DNA from 4 places in the Paenibacillus sp. p3-SID867 genome. Region 4 is predicted to be linked to each of the others. Evidence: riboswitches for the same ligand, from Rfam matches in the RefSeq annotation. Region 4 holds a riboswitch; each other region holds the start of a gene.

What was found. Region 4 has a riboswitch for cyclic di-AMP ahead of ehuB (ectoine/hydroxyectoine ABC transporter substrate-binding protein EhuB). Riboswitches for the same ligand answer to the same signal wherever they lie in the genome.
Region 1: it holds a riboswitch for cyclic di-AMP, as region 4 does, so the genes downstream of both, M4D81_RS24630 (universal stress protein) here and ehuB (ectoine/hydroxyectoine ABC transporter substrate-binding protein EhuB) in region 4, are expected to answer to the same signal.
Region 2: it holds a riboswitch for cyclic di-AMP, as region 4 does, so the genes downstream of both, M4D81_RS29285 (C40 family peptidase) here and ehuB (ectoine/hydroxyectoine ABC transporter substrate-binding protein EhuB) in region 4, are expected to answer to the same signal.
Region 3: it holds a riboswitch for cyclic di-AMP, as region 4 does, so the genes downstream of both, M4D81_RS31395 (resuscitation-promoting factor) here and ehuB (ectoine/hydroxyectoine ABC transporter substrate-binding protein EhuB) in region 4, are expected to answer to the same signal.

What each region holds. Positions count from the first base shown of each region.
Region 1 covers NZ_JAMBDM010000013.1:164,477-168,664, forward strand. The annotation lists gene M4D81_RS24625 (TrkH family potassium uptake protein) at 40-1,434, opposite strand; gene M4D81_RS24630 (universal stress protein) at 1,486-2,151, opposite strand; cyclic di-AMP (ydaO/yuaA leader) riboswitch at 2,261-2,409, opposite strand; gene M4D81_RS24635 (TetR/AcrR family transcriptional regulator) at 2,588-3,220, shown strand; gene M4D81_RS24640 (ABC transporter ATP-binding protein) at 3,217-4,071, shown strand; gene M4D81_RS24645 (fluoroquinolone export ABC transporter permease subunit) at 4,068-4,188, shown strand, end outside.
Region 2 covers NZ_JAMBDM010000021.1:50,988-55,175, reverse strand. The annotation lists partial or broken gene M4D81_RS34990 (copper-translocating P-type ATPase) at 1-440, opposite strand, end outside; gene M4D81_RS29290 (four-helix bundle copper-binding protein) at 823-1,152, shown strand; cyclic di-AMP (ydaO/yuaA leader) riboswitch at 1,511-1,644, shown strand; gene M4D81_RS29285 (C40 family peptidase) at 1,649-2,128, shown strand; gene asnB (asparagine synthase (glutamine-hydrolyzing)) at 2,406-4,188, shown strand, end outside.
Region 3 covers NZ_JAMBDM010000027.1:11,530-15,717, reverse strand. The annotation lists gene rsmA (16S rRNA (adenine(1518)-N(6)/adenine(1519)-N(6))-dimethyltransferase RsmA) at 1-287, opposite strand, end outside; gene rnmV (ribonuclease M5) at 284-835, opposite strand; gene M4D81_RS31395 (resuscitation-promoting factor) at 1,021-2,208, opposite strand; cyclic di-AMP (ydaO/yuaA leader) riboswitch at 2,480-2,694, opposite strand; gene M4D81_RS31390 (TatD family hydrolase) at 2,900-3,664, opposite strand; gene M4D81_RS31385 (HD domain-containing protein) at 3,762-4,188, opposite strand, start outside.
Region 4 covers NZ_JAMBDM010000012.1:50,730-54,917, forward strand. The annotation lists gene M4D81_RS34720 (exosporium glycoprotein BclB-related protein) at 1-413, opposite strand, end outside; cyclic di-AMP (ydaO/yuaA leader) riboswitch at 902-1,047, shown strand; gene ehuB (ectoine/hydroxyectoine ABC transporter substrate-binding protein EhuB) at 1,424-2,257, shown strand; gene ehuC (ectoine/hydroxyectoine ABC transporter permease subunit EhuC) at 2,259-2,912, shown strand; gene ehuD (ectoine/hydroxyectoine ABC transporter permease subunit EhuD) at 2,915-3,577, shown strand; gene ehuA (ectoine/hydroxyectoine ABC transporter ATP-binding protein EhuA) at 3,592-4,188, shown strand, end outside.

The DNA of each region.
Region 1 (4,188 bases), on a different contig from region 4:
TATTAATGGACAAGAAAATTCTTGATTGGGAACCCTGAGTTACCCAATCAAGATATGATCTTCCGCGTAACCAATTTTGGAGGTGCGTTTTTTTTGAGCCAATGCATAAGCGAGCGTTAAGGGACCCAGACGGCCGGCAAACATCGTTATCGCTACAATGACTTTCCCCACGGGGGACAATTCACTTGTCAATCCCATCGACAAACCGGTGGTGCTAAATGCTGAGGTCGCTTCAAACAACACTTCCAAGAAATGTTCTTCTAGCATTCCTTCAGAGATGGTCAGCAACAGGGAAACGCCCAGCACGACCACCAAAGAACTCATGACAACGGCCAAGGCGCGCATAACGGTTTCTCCTGCTATTTTGCGCTTGAAGGCATGGATTTGACCACCCCCGCGAAAGGTTTGGATCGTAGCTAGGATGAGTACAACAAGCGTATTGATCTTAATACCGCCCCCTGTTCCTCCGGAGGCAGCACCGATGAACATCAGAATAATAATGAAAAACTGAGAAGCCGCCAGCATGCTGCCGATATCTATCGTGTTAAACCCCGAGCTTCGAGGCGTTATGCCTTGGAAAAAAGCAGCCAGCACTTGTTCGCTTTCGCTCAATTGGCCAAAGGTTGACGGATTCCAGCTCTCCAAAAAGTATATAAATAGAAAACCGAGCAGGGACAGCGTTCCTGTTCCGACTAGGACAACCTTGGAGTGAAGCGAAAGCTTCTTCCATGAACGTTTTTGGAATACATCCACAATGACTATATAGCCGAGACCTCCAATGATGAATAACAAGACAATCGTAATATTGACGATCGGATCGCCGACAAAGGGGGTAAGGCTGTCAGACCACAGGGCGAATCCGGCATTGTTGAATGCCGAAACGGAATGGAAAAGGGCGTAATAAGCTGCCTGTCCCCACCCGACGTCCTGTTGCCAGCGGAGCGTGAGGATAATCGTAGCCAAGGCTTCAAACGCGAATGCAATGAGTACCATATACATGGACAATTTAACCAAACCTTGTGCCGAGGTCGAATGCGTGGTTTGCTGAATAATCATTCGTTGCTTCAAGCCAATTCTCTTCCCCAGAACAATGGCAACCATCACGCCAAAGGTCATAAAGCCGAGCCCGCCAATTTGAATCAAGATCATGATAATGACTTGTCCAAAAGTCGAAAAAACACTACCGGTATCCAAGACAACGAGCCCGTTTACGCATATTGCTGAGGTGGCTGTAAATAAAGCATCCAGCAGACCAATTGACCTCCCGGTGGAGGAAGAGTAGGGAAGCACGAGCAATGTGGTCCCGATTATTATTAAAGTGAAAAAGACAAGCATGATGAGTTGAGGGGGACTCATATTTTTTTTAAGCTTGTTGATAAACAACTCCATTGTGTTAGGAGCGGAATGTTGTGTATTTCGATTGTTTGCATTCATAAATGTTCTTTTCACAAGTTCCACCCCCATTCTTTATTGATCGCTGCGTTCTCATACATTTCTCTGTTTTGTAAAAAAAGACGAGTCTACCACTTTCCCGTGACTTATTTTCAAGTAGTGGATGTCGTGGTCTGTTTTTATTTTCAGCACGCCGGTGTCAAAATCGGTATTTAACTCTTTGAAAAATAGACCTTCGGCTATTGGATCGCCCCCGGATTCCTTACTGCCAAGCAGATAATGAGAACCATCACTGTAAACAGTGACTCGAATTCCCCGTTCATGGGTGTCAGCTATTGGATCATCCATCCTTTGAACCGCGACAATGTGTAAATCCGTTTCGCCTATCTGGTTTAGGAGTTCGTTAACAAACGAACCACGCGTAATTTCCTGCCATCGCGTTTGACCGGATTGTCCGATGATTAGCTGGGTAATTTGATGATTCTTGGCGGTTTCCGCTATGATTTCTGAAGCCTTGCGATCTTCATTCGTTTTGACAATGAAGGTTGCCCCATACTCGTTGCATTTCACTTGCCACTCAGCCATATACCTTTCTTGTGCCTGATCTAACTCACCTTCACGCAAGGGTATAACGCTCAACACAAACAGGGGGCACTTAAGCAGTCTGGCTAATTCGCCGCCTCGACGGATGAGACGTTCTCCGTTTGGACCGTAATACACGCATACCAGTATCTTTTCATTATTAAGCAGAATAATCATTCCTTTCTTTTCTAAGCACTACAGCGTTAACAAAAAAGGCCAGGAAGCAGAGACAGTTCTGCTTCCTGGCCTTGGTTGTACGGATCATGGACAAGTCAAAGTAGTAAGAGTGTTCTCTCCCAAGACGCTGACGAGGTTAGCTGTCGGATTCGGGATTGAGAGTTCCCGTTCCTTCTTATCCAGAAAGAATTCACCCCTAAAGCTTAGTCGCTTTGTTGGTTCCCCCGTTCCTCATAGAGGATTAAGCATTTATGCGTATGAAATTTATCGTAATAAATATTATGCTAAAACATGCTGAAAGTAAACAGTTACCGATAAGTAAACAACATCATATCAAATATATTGACAAACGGGACTTTGGGGAGTACTTTTATGAATATAAAATAAAATTATTCACAGAATCACAAATGGCCTGATTAAGGATGTGAAGTGCAACATGCCCAAAAAATTCTCGGACGAAGAACGTGAATGGATACGCCAAAAACTGCTGACGGAGGCACGCCATCATTTCGAAACGGCGGGCCTTCGCAAAACGAGTGTTGAAGATCTGACGAAGGCCGCCGGCATTGCCCAAGGCTCGTTCTACATGTTTTTCGGATCGAAAGAGGAATTATATTATGAACTGATTCTGGAGGAGGAGCAGCGAATTCGCAATGCCGTTCTGGATTTATTCCCTCCTGAAGAGGTCTGCAGTAAGGAAAGCATTAAACGGTTTCTCTTATATTCACTTAGGATGATGGACGAGAGCCCGATGCTTCGGCAGATGATGGATCGCGGGGAGATGGAGCTGTTGTTCAGGAAATTGCCGAAAGACTTGCTGGAGCGTAACTTTACGGAGGATCAAGACGCGCTCTTGCCTGTGATTACGGCTTGGCAGAAGGCTGGCATTTTACCTGGTACGGCACCCGAATCCATCGTGGGCATGATCAGATCCTTGGCACTGCTTACGCTGCACCAAAAAGAGATTGGAGAGGAGCAATTTACATCTACGATCGAATTGCTAGTCGAGTTATTATCTGCCGGTATGCTTGCGGTGTCTAATACGCCGAAGGGAGATGGAGCGTTGTGATCGAAGTAAGAGGGCTTCATTACACGTATCCGAATCGGAAAGAGCCGACCCTGCATGGACTTGATTTTGTCATCCCGCCTGGCGAAATCTTTGGCTTTCTCGGCCCGTCCGGCGCTGGTAAAAGTACGACGCAAAAACTGCTGATCGGTGTCCTGAAAGGTTATCAAGGAAGTATAAAAGTCATGGGCAATGAAATCAGGGATACCGGTCCCGATTATTATGAGCGAATCGGAGTAGCTTTTGAATTCCCGAACTTCTACAGCAAATTTTCGGTTCTCGACAATTTAAAGCTCTTTCGTTCCCTTTACAAGGGGAAGACGGAGGATCCCATGAAACTGCTGGAACAAGTCGATCTAACAGATGCCGCGAATATGAAGGTTTCCATGCTATCCAAGGGCATGAAGATGAGGTTGAATTTCTGTCGGGCGTTACAGCATGATCCAGAAATCCTATTTCTGGATGAGCCTACATCCGGATTAGACCCGGTCAATGCCCACCGAATGAAAGAATTGATACTTGCCAAAAAGGCTGCCGGTAAGACGGTTCTACTAACAACGCATAATATGCAAGCGGCAGAAGAACTTTGCGATCGGGTAGCCTTTATCGTCGACGGTGAAATCAAATTAATCGATTCACCCAGAGAGTTGAAACTTCGTAAGGGAAGAAAGGAGGTCCGAGTCGAATACAGTAGGGATGGCGAATTAAAGGGGGCGGTATTTTCTCTGGATGGCATCGGTGAGAATAACCAATTTCTTAAGCTGATACAGGATTATCCCCTCGATACCATTCATTCGCAAGAGGCCTCGCTCGAACAAATTTTTATTGAGGTAACGGGGAGGCAGCTTGTATGAAGGGCCTAAGCTTATTTGTATTCGATCTGCGTTTCCAGTGGCGCCACGGATTCTATTGGGTTTATGTGTTTGTCTGTACCTGTTATTGGATACTGCTCCGATTCGTACCCGAGGCCT
Region 2 (4,188 bases), on a different contig from region 4:
AGTTCCCAAAAGAAATCTACATCCGTCAATCCTATGACAATTAATGAACTGTATACGTAAGCAACAACGATAGCAAGTGATATTAACGTCATCATGCCTGGACTCTTTTGTTTTAGTTCTCGATATGCACCAACTAGAAAAGGCTTACCTCCATAAATGAAGACAAAAGTGGAGAGTAGAAACAGTAAAACGGTGTCATATGGAAACCGCCAATGTACACCAATGAACATCTGAATCATTGGCGATAGAGCCATGATTGGAATCGTAATAATTAAACAAATATAAAAGCGTTTCTTAAAGTCATCTACATGATGACCAGCATGTTTATCCCCGCTATGTTGGGGGTGCCCTGTACTATGATGTGATCCGGAATGGTCATGGTCGTGTTTCATAGCTTGATGATGATTGTCAATTTCGTGGTTGTGCATATGATTATTCATTAGTTGATGTTTCACGCTCTTTTTGGAGTTTTTATACATTGAATTCACCTCTTCATAAGAATGTTTAGTTTAATGTCGTAATAAGAAAAGAATGTTAGGACTACATCACGTAGTATTGTTACCCATTAATACTAATTTAAACCTAAAGGAGTAAAGTAATCACGGATTCAAAACTCCGTCTTCATGAAGAATAATCATTTTCAAATTTGTTCAGTTTCCTCATAAAATCTACATAACTTCGGGTTATATAATATTCAACCTAACAATAGGTTACAAATCGTATGAAAAGCGAGGTGATTACATTATTTGATTTTTTGAATCAAATAAAAAGTGTTGTGCATCCTAAATTCTTGAATCGTAAATTCGAAAGGAGATATTGACTATGTCACATGAACAATACCAAAAGTGTATCGAGGAATGCATACGTTGTATGATGGCATGTAATCATTGTTACAACGCTTGTCTTGATGAAGAGAATGTAGCTATGATGACAAAATGTATTCGTTTGGATCGGCAATGCGCTGATATTTGTGCTTTTGCTGCGCATGCAATGTCAACGAACAGTGTTTATGCGCGTGAGATCTGTAGTATCTGTGCCGACGTTTGTGAAGAATGTGGCACAGAATGTAAAATGCATGATGTAAAACACTGTCAAGAATGTGCAGAAGCTTGTTTTAGATGTGCAGAGGCTTGTAGAGCAATGGCAGCGTAGAACAGACTCAATAATCAATAACCCTCCTTGTGAGAAAGGAGGGTTATTGATTATAAGTTATAACTAAAATTATATATAAATTGGAGATAGCTGTTAGAGCAGATCAACGTCTGCTTGAACAGTTTTTTCTGCTTATGCTGAAAAAGAAGTGGTTACAAAAATGTATTTAATAATTAACTTAGAAGAAGTCGGTGTTCATATAAGAATAATACAATAAGAGCGGAACTTCTCCTTATATTTGTACTTTATAGGGTGAATTTGAACGAAACTCGACTTTTTATAAAAAAATGATGGATTTAGAGGATGGGATTGACAACATATACGAAAATGTACTACATTATGTAGCGTTACAAAAAATTAATTTTTAATGCCGAGTTTCATTTTTGAAAACGGGGGAACCATTCCGGGTGAATTATTCTTGATTGAAAAGGAATAAAGGGCGCCTTCTACCGAACCCTTAGCTAACTCCGTAGGCATCCGAAGGGAGAGCATGTGTTTGAAGAAATTCATGATTTCATTAATAGGGTCTGCAGTTATTTTATCAGCTGGTGCGACTAATGCGTTTGCTGATGATCAATCCAAATTGCGTACAGAAGTAAGTCAAGTTGTTGGTACACCTTACAAGTGGGGGGGAACTTCTGTATCGAGTGGATTTGATTGTTCTGGTTTTATTTTGTATATCTTTGATAAGTTTAATTTGGAGCTGCCACGGACATCAAATGCTCAGGCAAAAACAGGTACCCCAGTTGCAAAGAAAAATCTCAAACCTGGAGATTTGGTCTTCTTTAATACAAGTGGTGCTGGTATATCTCATGCAGGGATTTATATCGGTAATGGGCAATTTGCTCATTCTTCCAGTAGTAAGGGAGTAAGGGTTAGTAATTTATCGGAATCATACTATAAGGATCGATACGTTACAGCAAGACGTACAATCTCTAAACAAAGTTATACAAAAATGGTTGGTGGATTGCACTAGTACTTATTTGTAATTAGACAAGCCCTGGTAAAAACCACGGGTTTGTTTTTTTGTATCGCAGGATGAATTAAATCTTGTTAAGAATTTAATCTAACATAATTCATTAATCTTCAATGGAAATACCATAAAATGAAAAATTGACTAGTTAAATTAAATAAACTACAATTCGTAGTATATAATATATTATTGATTTCTTGATGTTTTTAAACAAGGATCAATTTTTTTATTAAAAACACTACATTACGTAGTTAATAATCCGGAAGGGAAGACTTTTTCTATGTGTGGGATTACAGGGCTTTTGATGTTTGAAAACAATTCGCTGCCAACGACGGTAGCAATTAGAAAAATGACCGATGCAATCAAACATCGTGGTCCCGATCAAACGGGCATTAGGTTGGTAGATAGGATTGCTTTAGGATTTACCCGTTTGTCGATCCTTGATTTGGAACACGGCAGCCAGCCTATTTCCAACGAAGATCAGAGCCTTTGGCTAGTTTTTAACGGTGAGATTTATAACTATCAATCATTAAAAAGAGAACTTGAAGACCTTGGTCATATGTTTAAAACGAACACAGATTCTGAAGTCATCATACATTTATATGAGGAGTATCAGGACCATTGTTTAGAAAAACTGCGTGGAATGTTTGGATTTGCAATATGGGATCGGAGGAAAAAACAATTATTTGCTGCTCGTGATCATTTCGGAATAAAACCATTCTATTACTATACGGATAACACTCAATTTGCCTTTGGCTCCGAAATTAAAAGTATCCTTTCTTTAGATGGTCTGAAACCCGCCGTTAACTCAAAAAGTCTGTTCCATTATCTAACATTACAGTATGTGCCCCAACCAGATACAATGTTTGCTGGAATAAAAAAGCTTGAACCGGGTCACTATTTGATTGTCGATCAATGGGGAAATATAAAGAATCAAACATATTGGGAAACTAAGTTCGAACCGGAACATCGGCCAATTGAAACATTTATTGAAGAGATCCGGTATAAACTTAATGAATCTGTGAATCTTCATACCCAGAGTGATGTGCCGATTGGGAGTTTTTTATCTGGGGGAATAGACTCAACATCGATTGCCAGTTATCTTAGCAAGAGAGGGCCTGTAAAAACCTTCTCGGTAGGTTTTGAAGGCGAGCATAATGAAAATATATATGCTAAAAGGACGGCAACTGAACTGGGTATAGATCATTTTGATGAAGTGATATCGGTTGATCGTTTTTTTGAGGATACGATTAAGGCTGTGTGGCATATGGATGAGCCCATAGCAGATCCGTCTGCAATTGCGATCTATCGACTTTCCCAAGTGGCAAGAGAGCATATTACTGTCGCATTATCAGGTGAAGGTGCTGACGAGCTGTTTGGAGGATATCGTATTTATAGAGAGCCCTCCTCACTTAAACCATTATCGTGGATACCTACGAACCTAAAACGGAACATCAAGCAATTTATAGACGAAATTCCGTTCAATTTTTATGGCAAAAACTATATGAAAAGAGGCTTAACTCCTTTAGAAGAACGATTTTTGGGGAATGCTAAGATCTTTAACGAACAAGAAAAGAGACTTGTCTTGTCTTCAATGGTAAATTTGAAAGCGAATTGGGAACCTACAACTGCACTGACCAGTAAAATATATGAGACTTCGAAAGACCTTGATGATATTAGCAGAATGCAATTAATCGATCTTAACTTCTGGTTACCTGGCGATATTCTAATGAAGGCTGACAAAATGAGCATGGCACATTCCTTAGAGGTTCGTGTGCCATTTCTAGACAAAGAAGTGTTTGAAATAGCTCGTAAAATACCATCATCATACCGTGTAACAAATAAAACAACGAAATATGTACTTCGTAAAGCGATGGAGGACATTGTACCTAATCATGTACTGAATCGTCCCAAGCTAGGTTTTCCAGTACCTTTAAAGAAATGGCTTATGGGATCTATCGGAGATATCATGATCGAACAAATCATTATAAGTGGTATTGAAGAATGGATTCAAATAGATCATGTTGTTGGTCTATTAAAGGAACACCGTAATGGGAAAGTCG
Region 3 (4,188 bases), on a different contig from region 4:
TCATAGGGCTCCAGCACCTCCAGCAGGATGGGAATCAGGCGCTGATCAATTTCGACCGCGGTGACGGTTCCTGCCGTCTGTGCCAGCTTCTCGGTTAACGCACCGATCCCAGGACCGATCTCAAGCGCTCCCTTATCTTCATCCAGTCCTGCAGCCTCCACGATTTTATACAATATATTCTGATCGATGAGAAAGTTTTGACCCAGACTCTTCTTGAAGGAGAATCCATGCCGCGTGATGATCTCCTTCGTCCGTCTTGGTGTTGATATATCCTCGATCCGATTCATTGGCTTACGCCCCCTTCTTCCAGCTGTGCAAGTGCGGCCAGAAATTCTTCCCGCGATATTTGAAACATGGCCAATCGTTTATGGAATTGCTTGCTGTTGCAATATCCGATCCCGAGCAGGTTTCCCATCGTCATACGCCTTGCAGCCGCCTCCGGATGGGCTGATAATCCTGCCTCCAGCATGTCCTCCAGACTGATCAGGCTCTCTCCGCCCTCAAAGGAGGTATGGACCCGCTCCAGCGCACGCCGTATCGCTTCCGGCGAGGCATTCTCTACGCCGATATCCCCTTTGCGGGTAGCATCCGCTTCCGGAATAAAGGCATGCTTGCAGCCAGGGACACCCTGATCCACAATTTTGCGGATCCGCTCCCCTGCATGGTCAGGATCGGTTAATATAATAACGCCTCTGCGCTCCTGAGCAAGCGCTATGCGTTTCAGGATTTGTTTATTGATCGCTGAGCCGCCCGTTTCAATCGTATCCGCTTCTACGGCCCTTTTAATGGCAACGGTATCGTCTCTGCCTTCCACAACAATCACTTCTTTAATCATGCGTTTGTTCTCTTCCTTCCCAAGAAAACAGGCTTGTACAACCTCTAGGTTCTACCATCTTAGCCCTATATACTCCGTTCTTAACAAAACAAAAGAAGAGGAAATATTCCCTCTTCTTCATCATTATATATTATAAGCTAAATAGTATAGCATTAGAATGGTATTGTAAATTGGAATTCATGCGTCTAGTTCAATTCAGGTTTAACCGGACCGATCACGTAAACGGTGCGGCCGCTCTTCCGGCCGAAATTTATGGCCGATTTCAGTGAATCATAATAAACATCGATTTTGTTGCCTTTGATGGCACCGCCCGTATCTTCTGCACGACGGAAGCCAATGCCTTCGATATAGACCCACCAGCCGATCGGGATGATGTTAGGATCAACGGCGATGGTGCGTCCTTCTGTAACGCGTGTGCCGGATGCCGTGCGTGTGCCGATTCCCTGCTGCTCAGCGGAATACGCCGTCATCGACACGTTGTTCAATACCTTGCTGTATTTAAAATCAACGCCTGCCCGAGAAACCACGTTGTTTTCGACAGCCTTGGCGGTCGTTACTTTTTTCGTGCCGGACAATTTAGCCGGTTTAGCCTTTACATCGGTGGCTGCCGCCTGGACGATGACAGGCTTCTCCACTTTTTTCGTGCCAACGGCAATGATTTTATCCTTCGTTCTGCGTTCAATCTCTTGGGAGACCTTCGTCTTGGAAACCAGCTTGCCATTGTGGTAGACCTTCTCATAATGGTTCACCATGAGACCAGGCTCGCCCCGCTGAATAACGCGGTTATCCCCTCTCTCAAGCGATGGGTCGGCTGTTTTGATCACGCGAAAATTGCGATCCTCCGTCTCCTTAACTTTTTGTTTCGTGACGCGAACGACATCGATAATCATATTGCTGGTCAGCTTCGTGTTCTGTGCCGGTTGTACTATATCTTCACCCTGGATCGTAATACCAGCCTCTTTAAGTACATGATCAACCGTATCCTGGGATGTAAATATGGTTTTGGTTGTGCTGCCTACTGTAACTTTGACTGGAATTGCCCGGTCAATGATGATCCGGTCTCCATCCTGGATCGCGCCGTTTAAAGGCATCGAAATCTGATCCTGGGGACTCAACGTGATCGCTTGCTCATCCAGCAATTCCTGCAGCAATGATCCACGTGTTTCTACTGTGGTGACACGACCATCGACGACAAGCTGAACCTCCTTGCCTGCCTGATCATGTACGACCAACGATATGAGAAGTGATACCGTAACGGCACCCATGGCACCGAGCAACATCAGTTGACGCAAATTGTCATGCTTCCATCTCAATGCGTAAGACATGCTGGATGATTGTGATTCATGGGTTTCTTCAGGTTGAAAAATGCCCACTATTCCATCCTCCTTCATAGTCCCGCCGTCTAGGTAAACGCATGAATGCATTTGACGTGACTATAGCAATTTTTCTCACAAGGCGCCCTGCTATCTATCTACACCCTGCGTCAATTCCCGTCTTTCCGTCCATGTACCACCACCCCTTGTTTACCAAGAGTATGATGATCCCCTCTCCATTATTCAAAAATAAAAGAAAGCCATTGAAAGAGTACTAGAGGCTCTAACGTGGCTTCCTGATGATTAGAATCATGGAAATGGTATGCACGAGAATTCCCCTCTTATTTCGCTTACGGAGTTAGCTGTCGGGTTCGGACGTAAGAGAGACGCCCTAGATCCGGATACCCGCTCATGGCGAGATCCTTCAAATTCACCCCAAAGACCCGAAAAAGAAATCAAATACAGCTGCGCGCATTCAGACCAGTATGCACGGCGGTATCGGTTCCCCCGTTCCCCAGAATTTCGGAGATTAAGCGAGACGGTTCATGAAATATTCGGCCGCGATCTGCACATCGCAGCTTCTTATCACTGAAAAGATGATATCCTGTTTGTATGCAGGTTGTAAAGCAACATTCAACCACATTTTCTCATGTAAAAGGTTAAAATATTGTAATATCAACGCCTTTTCTGATTAAAAAACTTTAATTAATCGAAAATGCTCCCTTTTTCATTGCTTTTGCTCTCGTTTTCGTTAAATACCAAATCGTTCCAGCGCATTTTGGGTGGTAATTTGGGCCAATTCCTCATAGGACAACCCTCTAATTTCGGCTGCCGCCTCCGCCACCAATTTTACATAAGCAGTCTCATTTCGTTTCCCGCGGAAGGGATGAGGTGTTAGGTAAGGGGAGTCCGTTTCGATCAATAATCGGTCAAGCGGAACCTGCGCCAAAACCTCTTTGGGCTGCTTTGCATTTTTGAAGGTAATCGGCCCGCCAAACGAAATATGGAATCCCATATCGAGACATATTTTGGCCGTTTCCCAGCTTCCGGAGAAGGAATGCATGACACCGCCCACCTCGGAGGCTTTTTCCTCGCGCAAAATTCTCACGATATCTTCATGCGCATCCCGATTATGAATGACAATCGGCATGTTCAATTCCCGGGCCAGTCCGATCTGGCGCCGAAGCACTCGGTGCTGAACTTCTTTCGGAGACGTATCCCAATAATAGTCCAAACCGATCTCTCCTATAGCCACCACTTTCTCGTGACTGCACAAAGAGGCGATCCAATCCAGGTCATGATCCTCCATGGTAATGGCGTCTACAGGATGCCAGCCTACCGCTGCATATATAAAATCATAAGTTTCTGCCAGCTTCATCGTAGTCGGAATCGTCTCCCGGTTAAATCCAATATTGATCATCCGGGTCACGCCGGCTTCGAGCGCCCGCTGGATTGCCTCTTCCCGGTCTTCGTCGAATTGGGGAGCATCCATATGAGTGTGCGTGTCGAACAACATAAAATCCACACTCTCCTTCCTGTCGTTTCTGTGTCGTATATCTTCCATTAGCTGGGTAAATTGCAAATAAACCCAACGTTTCTGTATTCCACCTAGGTTAATGTTGTTGTTTGAAAACACTGGCTATCTTCTCCGGCATTTGAGCCAGTAGCGGACTTACCTTCTCCTCCGGATAATAAAGATGGTACCGTCCTTTATGAATGCCGCTGATCGAGCGTACAATATCGGATACCTCCGAGATTTCCTTCAGCTCATCATGCCGATCCAGAAGCAGGATTTGCTTCTCGTTAAGCGGCATATCGGAATGAACCTTATCATAAGGAAGATCCGTTGGAAAATCAATCTCCAGGTCATATTCCGGATGCAATCCCACGGCACTGAATGCGTGGCGTATCCCGTCGATGGTCTCCAGATCGATGTTGTCGATTTCTACATATTTGTAGAGCTTTCGGTGCATGAAACGGCCGCATAATTCGCTAAGAAGAGGATCTTCCTCCTCCGTCCATTGCAGAAAGGCCGTTTGG
Region 4 (4,188 bases):
GCAAGCGGTATGCCGGATGCGAATGGGATGATGGCTCCTCCTGCGGCTGCTCCTGTAGCCCCTGTTGCCCCAGTAGCTCCAGTAGCTCCAGTAGGTCCCGCAGGTCCGACAGGTCCAACAGGTCCGACAGGCCCGACTGGTCCAGCAGGTCCAGCAGGTCCTGCAATACCGGTTGTCGGTCCGGCAGGTCCCACAGGCCCGATAGGTCCGACCGGTCCAACCGGTCCGATCGGACCCTGAGGACCTACAGGTCCACGGATAGCTCTTGGGCATCGACGCTTTTTCATGCCACCGCCATGGCCTTTATGATCACCATGACCATGAGACGGGCAATGCTTTTTCTTCGCATGAATGACTTTTTTCTCTATTTTTTTAAGAGCACACAATTTTCTCTTTCTAGAAGAACGTTCCAAATGAAGCACCTCCTTTAGATTTGTTCTATACTACGCAAATACTCTCGGTACGGCATGGGTTAATAGCGCATAAATGATAGATAAACACCTATAATTTCCAGAATGTACGCTAGCCCCGGAGGCATTCATCTATTGACGAATAGCAAAACTATAGGATGAATTTCGGATCTCCCTACGATATTCATAGGCTCTGTAACGCAGCGTTTCAAAAAAAAATTTGCGCCGTAAATGTGTGGGGAAAGCTTTCACAATCCGAATGTAATTCATGGCATAAACGATCCACCATATGAATGAGTAAGGGAGGCATGTCAAATGCCTGCTATATAGCGAAAAATGAGGCTGGGATAAAATTCCTGTATCGTTGGGGAAGAGGCTTGAATGAGGCATTTTTCATGCTTGTCATAGGCCCTGGAAGAACGGCATTTCCGCCTCTGAATTTCCAGAAAAAGCGGTTAAAGGGGTTTGACTTTTCCTGAAGTTCCCTTTATCATGGACACACGCTTAGTTTCCGGCATACATTTTCCGGAAAGCGGGGGAACCAGTTTCACCAGGGGCGAGTCACTTGGAATCACGAGTGTAGGGTACCATCTTACCCGAGTCCGTCAGCTAACCTCGTCAGCAGTGGATGGGTCTTGCATACATAATGGATGTTCATAACAAAGGCCCTTAATTCTCTTTAGGGGCCTTTTCTCTATTTTTTGACCCCCTGCTGGCGGAGCTATGTCTAAATCCCCTGTTTGGTGGTCTTTTTGTATTCTGCTAAAGAGGAGGGGCAAGGCCTGCAAATGTTTAACCAAAAGCAATTAAATCGATCAGATGGCATTGGGTTTAAGCGTGGAAGGAGATGGATGAATCATCTTCCCTGAAGGTCCGGCCCATGCAAGGTATCTGAATAGGTTAAATCCTAGTTAACATATGTGTTAACATGGGTAATTTCAACATGCCATTTTTAAGCATACCAAAGTCATAATGAAAGGTTGTGGAAAGTTTTGAAAAGAGTGGTTGTACTGATGTTGTCATTGATTATGGGGGTGTCGCTTGCGGCTTGCGGTGACAAAGGGAGTACATTGGAGCAAGCCATTGAGCAGGGGTATATCACCGTGGGATTTGCGAATGAGAAGCCTTATGCCTATAAAGAGGCCAACGGGGAGCTGACAGGAGAAGCGGTTGAAATTGCGAGGGTTATTCTGGAGCGGCTTGGCATCAAGGAAATGAGGGGAGAGCTTACGGAATTCGGATCGCTGGTTGCCGGACTGCAGGCCGAGCGGTTTGATCTAATTACCGCAGGCATGTTCATTAATCCGGATCGCTGTTCTGCCGTATTATTTGCTAATCCGGAGTACAGCATCGGGGAAGCCATTGCGGTGAAGCAAGGGAATCCGCTGGGACTCGGAAGTTATGAGGATATTGCCAATCATGACCAAGCTAAGGTCGCCGTTATGACCGGTGCGGTCGAAATCGGCTATATGGAAAAGTCCGGCATTCCTGCGGACCGGATTGTGCAGGTTCCCGATCAGGCCTCGGCCATTAGCGCTCTTCAGGCAGACCGGGTGCATGCAATTACCATGACGGGGCCGTCCCTGCAGGCGATGCTGGATTCGGCCAGCGACGACAGCATCGAACGCGTGGCTGATTTCGAGCAGCCGGTCATCGACGGCGAAAGCGTTCGCGGTTATGGAGCTACGGCTTTCCGCCAAGCGGATACCGAGTTCCAGGAGGCTTATAATGCGGAGCTTCAAAAAATGAAGGAGTCGGGCGAGCTGCTGGAAATTTTGCAGAAGTTCGGGTTCACAGAAGAAGAGCTCCCGGGCGAGATGACGGCCGCTGCCCTTTGCGGGGAGTAGCATGCCGAATTCGTGGATTGATTTTCTCCCTACGCTGCTGAAAGGGGCGGAGATCACGATTGTAGTTGCTTTCTTTTCAGCCATTCTTGCGGTCGTGATGTCCTTTGCAGCCGGGTTATGCCGACTGTCGAAGCTGTGGATCATTCGCACGTTGACAGCCGTGTACGTGGAAGTCTTTCGGGGGACCTCCTTGCTGGTGCAGCTGTTCTGGTTGTATTTCGCCCTTCCGTTCATCGGCGTCGAGCTTCCGAAAATGCTGGCTGCGATCCTCGCGATCGGGCTGAACTTCGGCGCATACGGCTCGGAAATCGTTCGCAGCGCCGTGTTGGCCGTTCCGAAAGGACAATGGGAAGCCGCTGTAGCGCTTAATCTGAAGCCTTGGCAAAGACTGTGGAATGTCATATTGCCTCAAGCGTCCCTGCGAATGCTTCCCCCCTTCGGGAATCAGCTTGTGGAGCTCATCAAATCCACCTCACTGGTTTATTTCATCACGATGGCGGATTTAACGTATCAGGCGATGGTGCTCCGCAATAATTACATCTCCTGGACGACCGAGATTCTGGTGCTGCTGCTCCTCATGTATTTTGTCATTGCTACGCTTGTTTCGCTGGCAGTTCGACTGCTGGAGCGTAAATGGACAGCGGGGAGGTTATAGTCATGTGGGATTGGAACTATGTATGGGATATCCTGCCCCAGCTCTTGAGTGCATTAAAAATGACAGTATGGGTGACGATCTGCGCTTTCGCGGTGGCATTGGTCATCGGCTTGCTCCTTGCTTTTGCAGCGCGGAGCCGATTTAAGGTGCTGTCATTAATAACCAAGGGAATGATCGAATTTATTCGCAATACACCGCTGCTGGTGCAGGTCTTCTTCCTGTATTACAGTCTGCCGCTTCTTACCGGAATTTCCATTCCGGCCTTCTATGCCGGGGTGATCGGTCTCGGGCTGCATTACAGCACATATCTGTCCGAGGTGTACCGATCCGGAATCGAGGGAGTGCCGAAGGGACAATGGGAGGCTGCCACAGCACTGAATTACACGAAAGCCCAAACCTGGCGAAGTATTATCCTGCCGCAAGCGGTGCCGCCGATCATTCCGGTACTGGGTAATTATTTGATTGTTATGTTTAAAGAGACGCCGATTCTATGCGCCATAACGCTTGTGGAGATGATGCTGACGGCCAAAAATATCGTGTCGCAGTCGTTTCGTGCATTTGAACCGTATACGATGGTCGGGATTCTGTTCCTGATCATCAGTTATATCGCCTCATTGCTTGTGCAAAGGCTGGAAAAACGCATGAATCTGCAGCGTGGAAAATAAAAGGAGGGAATCAATTGAATGCCGTTGTGATCGATGAGCAAGCGGAAGCGTCGAAGGTGCCGCAGCAGGAGGGAAATCCCGATATCGCTACGGGTACAAAGCCGATTGTGAAATATACCGGCGTGACCAAGTCGTTTGGTGATCTACAGGTGCTTAAAGGCATTGATCTGGAGATGCAGCCTGGAGAAAAGGTGGCTGTGATCGGTCCGAGCGGATCAGGCAAAACAACGATGGGCCGGATGCTGATGACGCTGGAAGAACCGACCGAGGGAACCATCGAGGTTGATGGTGAGCTGCTCTGGCATATGGAAGAGAAGGGCAAGCTGGTTCGGGCCAATGAAAAGCATTTGCACCGGATGCGCTGCAATGTCGGCATGGTCTTCCAGCATTTCAATCTGTTCCCGCACATGAACGTGCTTCGCAATGTGACGGAGGCCCCACGCAAAGTGCTGGGTTTATCCAAGGAGGAGGCGGAGGAGCGGGCCGTCTCCATGCTCAGTAAGGTCGGTTTGGCCGACAAATTGAAGATGTACCCGTCCAATCTGTCCGGGGGCCAGAAGCAGCGGGTTGCCATCGCCAGAGCGCTGGTCATGCGGCCAAAGGTTATGGTG